Regions from separate parts of the Actinokineospora baliensis genome, predicted to be linked through region 1. Evidence: riboswitches for the same ligand, from Rfam matches in the RefSeq annotation. Region 1 holds a riboswitch; the other holds the start of a gene.
What was found. Region 1 has a riboswitch for thiamine pyrophosphate ahead of JOD54_RS11240 (thiamine ABC transporter substrate-binding protein). Riboswitches for the same ligand answer to the same signal wherever they lie in the genome.
Positions count from the first base shown of each region.

Region 2: another riboswitch for thiamine pyrophosphate. It lies ahead of thiO (glycine oxidase ThiO); the one in region 1 lies ahead of JOD54_RS11240 (thiamine ABC transporter substrate-binding protein).

Region 1 covers NZ_JAFBCK010000001.1:2,337,381-2,343,491, reverse strand. Annotated here, with positions in the region: gene JOD54_RS11245 (ABC transporter permease) at 1-587, opposite strand, end outside; gene JOD54_RS11240 (thiamine ABC transporter substrate-binding protein) at 563-1,594, opposite strand; TPP riboswitch at 1,614-1,723, opposite strand; gene JOD54_RS11235 (4a-hydroxytetrahydrobiopterin dehydratase) at 1,758-2,042, shown strand; gene JOD54_RS11230 (alkaline phosphatase PhoX) at 2,108-3,265, opposite strand; gene JOD54_RS11225 (hypothetical protein) at 3,514-5,247, shown strand; gene JOD54_RS11220 (hypothetical protein) at 5,244-6,111, shown strand, end outside.
Region 2 covers NZ_JAFBCK010000001.1:1,879,580-1,885,690, reverse strand. Annotated here, with positions in the region: gene JOD54_RS08935 (thiazole synthase) at 1-399, opposite strand, end outside; gene thiS (sulfur carrier protein ThiS) at 401-601, opposite strand; gene thiO (glycine oxidase ThiO) at 598-1,713, opposite strand; TPP riboswitch at 1,708-1,814, opposite strand; gene thiE (thiamine phosphate synthase) at 1,847-2,518, shown strand; gene JOD54_RS08915 (hypothetical protein) at 2,625-3,125, shown strand; gene JOD54_RS08910 (threonine ammonia-lyase) at 3,175-4,122, shown strand; gene JOD54_RS08905 (MFS transporter) at 4,125-5,579, opposite strand; gene JOD54_RS08900 (GntR family transcriptional regulator) at 5,583-6,111, opposite strand, start outside.

The DNA of each region.
Region 1 (6,111 bases):
AGCAGGACCACGCCAAAACTGGTGGCGCAGAACAGGAACACCACGGCAGCGGCGGAGGAGATCGCCGGTCGCAGCACGGGCAGGGTGACCGAGGTGAAGGTCCGCAGCCGGGACGCCCCGAGCGACCGGGCGGCGTCTTCGGCCCGTCTGTCCACATGCGACCACAGAGCGGCGACCGTCCTGGCCACCACCGCGACGTTGAAGAACGCGTTGGCCAGGATGATCGCGACCGGGCCGCCCTCGCCGAACAGGGACCGGAACGCCAGCCCAACGACGACGGTCGGCAGCACGAAGGGCACCATCACGGCCGCTCGAATGAAGGCGTTGCCGCGCAGAGAAGTCCGAGCGATCAGGAAGGCCACCGGCATGCCGGTGATCACCGCTACCGCCGTCGCCGCAGCAGCTTGCCCCAAGGTGAAGCCGACGATCTTCCAGGTGCTCGGCGCGAGGAGAACTGCGCCGAGCCCGTCACCGAGGCCGAGCTGGACGATCGCCGCCACCGGCCAGAGGAAGAACACCGCCAGGAAACCCAGCGGCACTGCAGCGGCGGCGAGAGCTCCGGTTAACCCCGGACGACCGTGCGCCACTGCTCGATCCACCGCTCCCGGTTGGCCTGGATGTCCTCGGCGGGCAACGACGCCGGGCTCTCCGGCCGCGGCGACGCCTTCTGCCACGCCTCAGGCAGCGCGATGCCGTCGCGCACCGGGTAGACGTACATCGACTCGGCGACCAGCTTCTGGAAGGTCTCGGAGATCAAGAAGTCGACGACCTTGCGCGCGTCGTCCTGGTTCTTCGCACCGGCGAGCACACCGGCGTACTCGACCTGCCGGAAGCAGGTGTCCAGCACGGCCGCGGTCCTCGGCTTGCCGTCGGTCCCGACCTCCGCGGACGGGGAAGACGCGTAGGAGACGACCAGCGGACGCGGCCCCTTACCCGAAGAGCCGGAGAACTCCTGGGTGTACGCCTCTTCCCAACCGGCGACGACCTTCACGCCGTTGTCCTTGAGGCGCTTCCAGTAGTTGGGCCAGTCCTTGGCGCCGTAGTGCGCGACCGTCGCCATGAGGAAGGCGAGCCCGGGTGAACTGGTCGCCGGGTCCTCGATGACCAGCATGTCCTTGTAGCGCGCGTCGGCCAGGTCTTCGAAGCTGGTCGGCGTGGCCAACTCGCGGCCCGCGAGCGTGGCGAGGTCGACGTTGACGCAGACATCGCCGACGTCGACCGCGGTGAGCCGGTTCAGGCCGTCGACCGCGAACTTCTGCGGCCCCTTGTCGGCGTCCGCGGGCCGGTACTCGGCGAACACGCCCTCCGCCAGCGCCCGCGACGCGAACGTGTTGTCCACCCCGAAGGCCACATCCCCGATCGGCGCCGCCTTCGTCAGCACCAACTGCGTCGTCAACGCCCCGGCGTCGCCGCTCTTGCGGACGTCGACCTTGATCCCGGTGTCGGCGCGGAAGCGGTCGAGCACGGACTGCTCGACGGTGAACGAGTCGTGGGTCACCAGGACGACGGTGCGCTCGCCGTTGCTCTGGGTGCTGCTGGTGCAACTCGCGGTCAGGGTCGCGGCGACCACCAGCAGGAGACTGAGACGGCGCATGGATGTCCTTCCTCGGGCGTGCGCGCCACGAGCACCTCCCTGCGCGGGCATGACCCCGATCAGGTGTGGACGGTCGAGGGCTGCGCGCCCTCCTCTCAGCCCGACATCCGGACTCCCGTGGCGCGATGAGCGTACGCCTGCCGTTGGGGCGAGGATGGACACCATGGCTGAACTGCTGAGCGACCAGGAAATCGGCAAGACCCTTGGCACCCTCCCCCGCTGGCGCCTCAACGAGGGCGGCCTGGTCCGCGTCGCCGAACTCGCCGACTTCGCCGCGGCGATGGCGGTGGTCAACCGGGTCGCCGACCTCGCCGAGGCCGCCGACCACCACCCGGACATCGACATCAGGTGGAACAAGGTGACCTTCCGCTGCACCACCCACTCGGCGAACGGCATCACCGCCAAGGACGCCGCACTGGCGACGCAGATAGAAGCCGTTCTCGCCTAACCGCCGTCAGTTGACCGGGGCACCACGGCGACTACAAAGCAAATCGGTGGAGAACTGAGGGTGGATCAACTCCGGAAGGGGCCGGTCACCTCGTAGGTGATGCCGCCGAAGACATTTCCGGCGGTGCCGCGTTGGGAGGAGAAGTAGAGCCTGCGGCCATCCGGGCTAAAGGCGGGGCCGGTGATTTCCGACGAGGACTGGCCCGCGATCCGCAGGAACGGCGCCACCACACCGGCTGGCGTGATGATGTTGATCTCCATGTCGCCGCCGTCCTCGGCGATGTAGAGGTCGCCGGTGGCCGACCGGGTGATGTTGTCGACACCTGTCAGGGGCGGGGTGCCGGTGACCAGGGAGTCGTCGTAGGTCAGCGCGATGGTGGAGGTGGCGGGGCGGTAGGACCAGACGCGGTTGTCGCCCTTTGTGGTGAACCAGCAGGTGCCCGCCGCGTAGTGGCAGCCCTCGCCGCCGTTGAAGCGCTTGGCGGTGGGGACCTGCTTGCGGGTCGTGATCGGGAAGCCGTCCGGGTCCGGGACCCTTGCCCAGCCGACCGGACCGTCCACCAGGTCGTTCGCGCCGGTCATGACCTCGAGCACGCCGCTGGAGAGGTCACCCCAGGTAGTCGGGCGGAACCGGTAGAAGCACCCGTCCGTGGTGTCCTCGGTCAGGTAGATGTAGCCGTGGTCGGCGTCGGCGGCGCAGGCCTCGTGCTTGAACTTGCCCAGCGCGGGGCGAGCGACCGCAGCGCGCACACCCCACGGGTCGGTCTCGAAGACGCGGCCGTAGTCGATCTCCTCGCAGGACAGCCAGGTCCCCCACGGGGTCGCGCCGCCCGCGCAGTTGACGTTGGTTCCCGACAGGGTCCGGTAGGCACCGGTGATCGCGCCCGACGCGTCGAACCGGACCGCGCCGACCCCGCCGACCAGCGGAACCTCGCTGTTGGACACGTAGATCCAGCCCGCACCGTCGGCGAAGCAGGCGCCGCCGTCGGGGGCAGGGTGCCAGAAGTAGTCGGTGCCCGCGACCTTCTGGCCGGTGCGGGCGATCACCCGGCTGGCGAAGCCGACCGGCAGGTGGATGCCGTTGGCGTCGGCCGCCAGAAGCGCGCCGTAGGGACTGGGACCGGGTTGGGCGGTCGCCGCGAAGGCGGTCCCCCAGGACGCGCCGCCGAACGCGGCGGCGGCACCACCGACGACGGCCACCCGAAGGAAGTTGCGACGCTCCATGGGCCCACTCCGCTCTGTGTGTGCGCGGCCCGACCGTAACTGGATTCAGTGACACCCAGTCGACGGAAAGGTGTACTACGACCGGAATCGTGGTCGCGGCGGAATGTTGTCCCATTTCCCGCAACCCCGAGTTCACCGGGAGATTGGCCGAATATCGCGCTTGTAACGCGCCGCCGGGGTTCGGTGACTACCACAGCAGACGGCGATCACGGCGTCGCGGGCGAACGTTTCGGCGATCGAGGAAAGCGATGACGAGCGCGACCTGCCCGGTGTGCCAGCGCACCGACCCGGTCGGCACGCACTGCCCCGGCTGCGGGTGGCTGCTGTCGGCCGGTCCGTGGGTCGGCCCACCCTCGGCGGCGCGCGCACACTCGTTCGCGACCGCGTTCGCCGCCGCCTGCCGCACCTGGGACCTGACCGCGGCCGCGCTCGCCGCCGGTTACCCGGATGCCGGGGACCCCGTCCGGTTCGCCAGGTTGGTGCTGCGCGCCCGCGGGTCGAGGCCGGAACAATCGGACTTCAGAGCCGCGATCGACGCCGCGGCCGCGCGCAGGCAGGACCTCGGCACGGTCGGTGCCGCGATCGGCCCGGTGCTGCTCACCACCGCGACGATCATCGACATCGGTCCCGCCGGGATCACCGAGTGCCACCTCGAGACCGACGGCCTCGGTCGACCCCGGCTTTCCGGCACCGAGCACCACAGCTGGCAGGCGCTCGGCCTACCCGCCGACGACGACCAGGCCCGGCTCGCGCTGGCCGCGGGCACCGCCGTGCTCGAACCCGACTGGCCGGACGACGCGGTCGTGCTCAACCGGCTCACCGGCTGGCGCACCGCGGACGACCTGGTCGGCGACTGGCCCGCCACCCACCACATCCGCGGCGACGAACCCCCCATCGACGACGACCTCGTCCGCGCCCTCGCCCGTGCCGTTCCCCAGAGCCACGCCTGCGGCCTGGTCCTCGTCGACGTCGCCGCCGACGGCCGCACCAGCACCGTCACCCACCCGCTGTTCCCGCGCGGCGCGACGGCGCTCGACAGCCAGGAGGCGGTGGTCCGGGTCGGCGCGCCGTCGCAGGGCGAACCGGTGCTGCTCGCTGTGGTCGCGGGTCCGCCAGGCGCACCGCCGTGGCGCTGCACACCGATCAGCGCGGCGACGTGCGAACTCGCGCCGGACCGGCAGCACACGATCCGCGTCCGGCTGACCGGACCGTGCGCGGTGGAGATCGTCGAGCCCGCCACCGAGCCGGACCAGTGGGCCGTCGACACCTGGCCCGCTTCGCTGGACCGGGTGCCGCCGCGCTACCGCCGCCACGACCACGCCGTCGACCTGGTCGTCGCCGTGGAACTCGGCGGGGAGGCCTTCGACCGCAGGCGGGACCTGGCGCTGGACCTGTTCGACACCATCGAGCGCGAGCACCCGGACCCGGCGGCGGCGCGGATCGCGGTACTCGGCTACTCCGACCACAAAGGACGCCAACCGCAGCAAGTCCTTGCCGTGCAGGAATTCGGCGCACTCCACTTGGCCCGCGAGTTCGTCGACCGGTTGCGCGCGACACCGCTGGTCGAGCAGTGCGCCGCTCCCGTCGAAGATGCTTTGTGGGCTGCCGCGAGCATGCCGTGGCGGCCGGTACCGCGGACCCTCGTGCTGCTCGGGAGCAGGCCGCCGCACCCGACCGACCTCGGCTACCGGCTGGCGCCGAGTTGCCCCAACCAGCACCGCTGGCCGGACCTGCTGGCCAGGTTGGAGCGCGACGACGTGCACCGGGTGGCGGTGTGGGAGCAGCCCGCGTGGTGCGCGCAGAACAACGAGACCAGCGACAAGGCGGGCGCGGTGTGGGCCGCGCTGACCCGTCCGGGGACCCCGTTGCGCGCCGACTGGGCCACCGCCGACCGGCTCGCCGCCGACGCCCGCGTGCTCGGTCGCGCCGGTCCGGCGACCACCGTGCCGTTCCCGCTGACCAGGGTGGCGCAGGACCGATGACCAGCACGAACGCGGTCGGTATCGACATCGGCACGGCGCGGACCAAGATCGCCGCGGCCGGGTCGGTGCACGAGTGCGCGAGCCCGCCGCTACCGAGCGGGTCACCCACCGGGATCGCCGAGCACGTCTCGACCCGGTCGGCGGCGCGGCGGCTGGCCCGGTTCCTCGGCGAGGTGTTCACCGGGCTGGTGCCGGTGGACCCCGGCGGCGCGAGCGTGGTGTTCGCGGTGCCCGACCGGTGGGCGGTGTTCGACGAGCACGCGGTCGTCGCACCGGAGGCCAGCCAGACCGGCCAGGCGTTCGCGCGGGTGCTGACCACCGAGGTCGGATTCGCCGACGCCCGCCTGGTACCCGGCCTGCAATGCGTCGCCGCCGCACAATGCAGGCCGGGCCGCCCGGCGGGGGCGCTGCTGGCACTCGACGTTGGAGCGTCCGCAGTGGACGCTGCCGTGTACATAGTGGACGGTGTGACCACACGACTGGTCGACGCCGCGCACAGCGACCTGACCAGCGCGGGCTGGCGGGACTCCCCCAGCGAGGTTGCCGCGGCGGCCGTCCGGCGGTTACTGGGCCGGGTCGACGGACCGCTGCTGCCGCACGCGGTGGTGACCGGCGGAAACGCGGCGACGGCGGTGCTGGAGGCGGTCACCGCGGCGGCGGCCGGGCGGGTCACCTCGGTGCGCTGGGCGGACCCGACCGAAACCGCCCGCGGGGCACTGCTGATCGCCCGCGGCGAAGCGGTCGCACTGTCGGAATACCCGCACACCGTTGGCGTACAAGCCCACCGCATCACCGGCGGCGAACTGGAATCCCTGGCGATCCCGCTGACGACCGGCCGCACCCGCCTGACGGTCATCGACGACC
Region 2 (6,111 bases), 460 kb from region 1:
GTTGGTGTAGGGCAGGACCACGAAGCCGTCGTCGACGAGGGTGCGGGCGGCGTCGAGGAGTTCCACCGGGTCGGGCAGCAGGGTCCTGTCGTCGGCGACGACCTCCAGTTTGATCCAGTTCGTGCCGAGGGCCTCGCGGGCCAGGCGCGCGGTGAGCACGGCCTCGGCGGCGGTGCGGCAGCCCGCGGTGTTGGGCAGCGGATCGATGCCCAACCCGCGCAGCAGGTCGAGCACACCGGTGCCGCCGTGCGCGTCGACCCGGCGCAGCGACACCGTGGTCAACTCCGTCCCGGACGCGACCAGCGCCCGGCGCAACACCTCCAGGTTCGCCGCGCCACCGGTTCCGGTGATCAGCCGGGACGAGTACTCCCGGTCGGCGATGACCAGCGGGTCGTCCACCTCAGCCCCCCTGCACCGCGGTCAGCACTTCCAGCGCGGCCCCGGCGGGCACCGCGGTACTCCCGTGCGCCGCCCTGGGCACGACTTCTCCGTCGAGCGCCACCGCGATCCCCGAACCGGGCACCGCCAACGCGGCGAGCACGTCGGCGACCGTCGCACCGTCGGCGAACTCCCGCTCGGTGCCGTTGACCGTCACGATCATGTGTTCCTCCCGGTGAACCGCGCGGGGTCGGCGGCGAGCACCGGCCCCGGCAGCGGATCGCCGCGCAGCAGGGAGACCACCGCCGACGCGGTGACCGGGGCCAGCAGCAGGCCGTTGCGGTGGTGACCGGTCGCCACCAGCAGGCCGGGTTCGAGGGTGCCGATCAGCGGCAGGTTGTCCGGGCTGCCCGCGCGCAGACCGGCCGCGACCTCGGTGAGCTCGTACTCCGCGATCCCGGGCAGCACCTGCTCGGCGTCGCGCAGCAGGTCGCGGACACCGCCAGCGGTCACCGACTCGTCGAAACCGACGTCGAGTTGGGTCGCGCCGAGGACCAGTTCGCCGTCGGCCCTGGGCACCAGGTACACCGGGCGGGACTCGACGTGCGCGCGGATCGTGCGGGTGGGGATCGGCAGGGTCGCCCGCCTGGCGCGCAGCCGCAGGATCTCGCCCTTCACCGGGCGCACCAGCGGCGCGAGCGCGGGGTGCAGACCAGAGCTCCACGCGCCTGCCGCGACGACCACCGCCGCACATTCCACAGTGGACTCGTCGGCCAGTGTCACGGCGTTCGGGTGGACCCGCGCGGCAGCGGCCGTGATGAACTCCACACCCGAACGGCGGCACGCGGTGTGCAACGCGGTGAGCAGCGCCCGGTTGTCCACGGCCAAATCGCCGGGCACGTGGAGTCCACTTCGGACACCTGGGCCCAGGCCGGGTTCCAGCTCGCGCAGCTCCCGCGCCGAGCACCGCACCGCCGAACGGCCGAGTCCGCGCAGGAACTCCGCGAGGACCTCCAGCGTGGCCGCGTCGGCGGAGTCCATGGCGACCGCGAGGGTCCCGTCGAACCGCAACCCCGGGTCACCACCGGCAGCGGCCAACCGGGACGCGAAGTCCGGCCAGCTCGCCAGCGACGCGCTGCCCAGCTCGAGGACGTGCTCCTCCCCCGGCCAGGACTCGGTGACCGGGGCCAGCATCCCGCCAGCCAGCCACGACGCGCCCCGCGCCGGGGTCGGATCGATCAGGCGCACCGAGAACCCGGCGTCGGCGACCGCCCACGCCACCGACAACCCGATGACCCCGCCGCCGACGACGGCGACAACCCGCTCATGTCCCATGTCCCTCACGCTCCCTGCGCCGGCATGACCCGGATCAGGTTCGACGGTCGGAGCGGTTCAGCTCCCTCTCAGCCCGTTCCCGGACTCCCGTGCGACCGATCCCCACCGTAGCGCAGGCGCTAGCGTCAACTCCATGCCAGGACTCGACGGGACCCAGATCAGGCGCAGGCTCGCTGACGCACGGCTCTACCTGTGCACCGACGCGCGCACCGAGCGCGGCGACCTCGCCGACTTCGTGGACGCGGCACTGGCGGGTGGGGTCGACGTGGTGCAGCTGCGCGACAAGCGGGCCGGGGTGTCGCTGGAGGCGGGCCCGCAACTGCGCGCACTGTCGGTGATCGCCGAGGTCTGCGCCGCCCACGGCGCCCTCCTGGCCGTCAACGACCGCGCCGACATCGCCCTGGCCGCGCAGGCGGACGTGCTGCACCTCGGCCAGGACGACCTCCCCGTACCCACCGCCCGCCGCGTGGTCGGAGAGGAGATGGTCATCGGCCGCTCGACACACGACTTCGCCCAGGCCATCGCCGCCTCGACCGAGCCGGGAGTGGACTACTTCTGCACCGGCCCCTGCTGGACGACCCCCACCAAGCCCGGCCGCCCGGCCGCTGGCCTCGACCTGGTCCGGGCGACTGCGGCCGCGGCTCCTGCCTTGCCCTGGTTCGCCATTGGCGGGATCGACACGCAGCGGCTGCCGGAGGTGCTCGCCGCCGGTGCCCGCAGGGCGGTGGTGGTGCGGGCCATCACGGAGGCTGAGGACCCCAAGGCAGCGGCAGAGGCACTCTCGGCGGCACTGCGGCAGGAGTGAACCACTGCCGCGCTGGGAGCGAGCGGCCCAGGCAGGGCGGGTGGGCACGGGTGAAAGCGCTGCTCAGCGCAGGCGGGCTGGGCGGGAGCGGCCTAGCCTCCGAAAGGTGGACACCTACGATCGCAAAGCGTTCGTGCTGGCCTACGCGAAGGCCAACGACCCTGACATCACCGATCCCAAGCCTGGGGGGTACTTCGACGCGGTGCGCAGGCACCGGGCCGAGCTCTTGGCGGGCTTGGAGCGGCTGTTCGAGCTCGAGCTGACCATGGAGGCCGCTCCCGACGGGCCGTTGTTCATGCTCTTCCGGGCCACGACCAGGTCGTACCTGGCGATCACCGGGCCGATGAGCGGGTTCCTGGAGGCGGGTCTGATCCACTCGCGGCTGGAGCGGGCGGGCATCCACGAGGTGGTGCTGCGCGACATGGGGCGGATCACGGAGATCAACGCCGAGTCCAAGGCCGCGCACCTGGACATCTTGGACACGCTGGTCGCCCAGTTGCTCGGCGACAAGGCCGACCGGGTGTTCACCCAGGACGACCTGGCCGCCATCGGGGTGAGCACGACGCCGCCGGACCACGACGACTACGACTGGGCCGACGAGTTGTGAGTGAGCAGCGCGACACCGCGCGCACCGCCGGGCCGGGCACACTGGTGCGGTGAACCTGGTCACCCTCGCCGACATCACCGCAGCCGCCGACCGGATCGCCGGGCACGCCGTGCGGACCCCGCTGGTCCCCGCGCCGTGGGCGGACCGGCCACTGTGGATCAAACCGGAGAACCTGCAGCCGATCGGCGCGTTCAAGATCCGCGGCGCCTACAACGCGGTGGCCAACATCGAGCCGGGGCGGCGGGAGCGCGGTGTGGTGGCGTACTCCAGCGGCAACCACGCCCAGGCCGTCGCGTACGCGGCGAAGGCGTTCGGGGTGCCCGCGTGGATCGTGGTGCCGCACGACACGCCCACCGTGAAGGTCGAGGCGACCCGGTCGCACGGGGCTGAGGTGGTGCTGGTCGAGACCGGTCAGCGCGAGTCGAAGGCCTACGAGATCGTCGAGCAGCGCGACGCCACCTTGGTGCCGCCGTTCGACCACCCGGACGTGATCGCCGGGCAGGGCACGATCGGGCTGGAGATCGTGGCCGACCTGCCCGATGTGGACCTGGTGCTGGTGCCGGTCAGCGGCGGTGGGCTGATCTCGGGCATCGCCGCGGCGGTCAAGGCGCTGCGGCCGCAGGCGCAGGTGTGGGCGGTGGAGCCGGAGCTGGCGGCCGACACCGCGGCCAGCCTGGCCAGCGGCGAACTGGTGTCCTGGTCGGTCGAGGACCGCAACCGGACCATCGCCGACGGGCTGCGCAGCCAGCCGTCCCCGCTGACCTTCGCCCACCAGCGGGCCCTGGTGGACGGCATCGTGACCGTCTCAGAGGATGAGATCCGGTCGACCGTCGCGGTGCTCGCCCGACAGGCCCGCCTGGTCGCCGAGCCCAGCGGCGCGGTGGCCACGGCCGCGGTGCTGCACCACGCCGACGAACTGCCCGCTGGTCGCACGGTTGCCGTGGTCAGCGGCGGCAACATCGACCCGGACGTCCTGGTCGAACTGCTGAAGGCCTGACCTCAGGCCTGCTCGGCGACCTGGGTGGGCGGCGAGTCGATCGCGCACGAGTGCGGCGGGGTCGACGGTGCGAGGACGTTGTCGCGGATGCTCAGTGCGAGCAGACCGCCGACCGCGGCCAGGCCCGCGCAGATCAGCAGGGCCGTGCGCCAGCCCGACGTCAACGCGGTCGGGTCGGTGTAGGCGGCGCCGGTCAGGCCCGCCGCGGCCGGTAAGACCGCGACAGCGAGCAATCCACCCGTCCTGGCCACCGCGTTGTTCACCCCGGACGCCATACCCGCGTACCGGTCCGGCGCGGCGGCCAGGACGGTCGCCGTCACCGGTGCGACCACAATGGACAGCCCGAGACCGAACAGCAGCACCGAGGGCAGCACCGAGCCCCAGTAGGACGCGCCAGGGGTGATCCGGGTCATCAGCAGCATCGCGGCGGCGATCACCAGCGGACCCAGCACCAGGAACCAGCGCGGGCCCCAGCGGGCGGCCAACTGCCCAGACCGCGCCGACAGGGCCAGCATGATCAGCGTGATCGGCAGCCCGGCCACGCCCGCGGCCGTCGGCGAGTAGCCCAGGGACGTCTGCAATTGCAGGCCCATCAGCATCATCACGCCGGTCAGTGCCGCGTAGACGACCAGGGTGAGCGAGTTGGCCACGACGAACGTGTGGTTGGCGAACAGGGCGGGCGGCACGAGCGGGTTCGCCTGGCGGCGTTGCAGCAGCACGAAAGCGGTGAACGACACGACCCCGACGACACCGGAGCCGACGACCAGCCAGTCCGGCCCGCGCACCGGTAGCTCCACCAGCGCCGCGGTGATCCCGGCGAGACCGACGGCGCCCAGCACGGAATCGAGGACGTTCGGGTGCCCGGTGAACTCCTCGTCGCGCGTCTCCGGCACGTACCGCATGGCCAGCAGCACGCAGACCACCACGAGCGGGATGTTCACCAGGAACGCCAACCGCCACGACCACAGCTGCACGAGCAGCCCGCCGACCAACGGCCCCACCGCGGCGGCGATCCCACCCAGACCCGACCACGTGCCGATCGCACGGGCGCGGTCCTCCCGGTGGAACACCGCCTGCAGGATCGCCAACGATCCCGGCGTCAGCAGCGCGCCGCCAATTCCCTGCAAAATCCTGGAAGCCACGAGCATCGGTGTGGACACCGCGAGCCCGCACAGCACCGACGCCACCCCGAACCACACGACGCCGACCACGAACACCCGGCGGCGGCCGTACCGGTCACCCAGCGACCCGGCCACCAGGATCAGCGCGGCCAGCGCCAGCAGGTACCCGTCGAGCACCCACTGCAGACCCGACACCGAGGCGCCGAGCTCGTGGCCGAGCCTGGGGAGGGCGATGTTGACGACGCTGCTGTCCAGCATCGCCATGCCCGACCCGAGGATCGTGGTCGCCAGCACCCCGCGCGCACCCGCGGTGCCCCAGCGGACCTGGGTGGTCACCGGTCAGGACGGCCGGTTGAGCGTGGCGACGAACTTGTAGCGATCGCCCCGGTAGACCGACCGCACCCACTCGACCGGTCGCTCGTCGGTGTCGAACGAGTGCCGCGACAGCAGCAGCATCGGCATGCCCACGTCCGCGCCGAGCAACTCGGCCTCGTGCGGACCGGCCAACGCGGTCTCGATCGTCTCCTCGGCGTGGCCCATCTCGACGTCGAACCGCTCACGCAGCACCTGGTAGAGCGAGCCGCCGCCGCTGACGTAGCGGCGCAGACCGCGGAAGCGGCCCAGCGGCAGGTGCGTGGTCTCCATGGCCATGGGTTCGCCGTCGGCCAACCGCAGCCGGTGCAGCCGCAACACCTTCGCGCCAGCGCGGATCCCCAGCAGCCTGGCCAGATCGGCCTCGGCGGGGATCTCGGAGACCTCCAGCAGCTTGCTGGAGGGCTCGCGGCCCTGGGCGCGCATGTCCTCGGTGTAGGACGAGAGCTGCAACCGCTGGGCGACCTTGGGTTCGGCGGCGAAGGTGCCCTTGCCC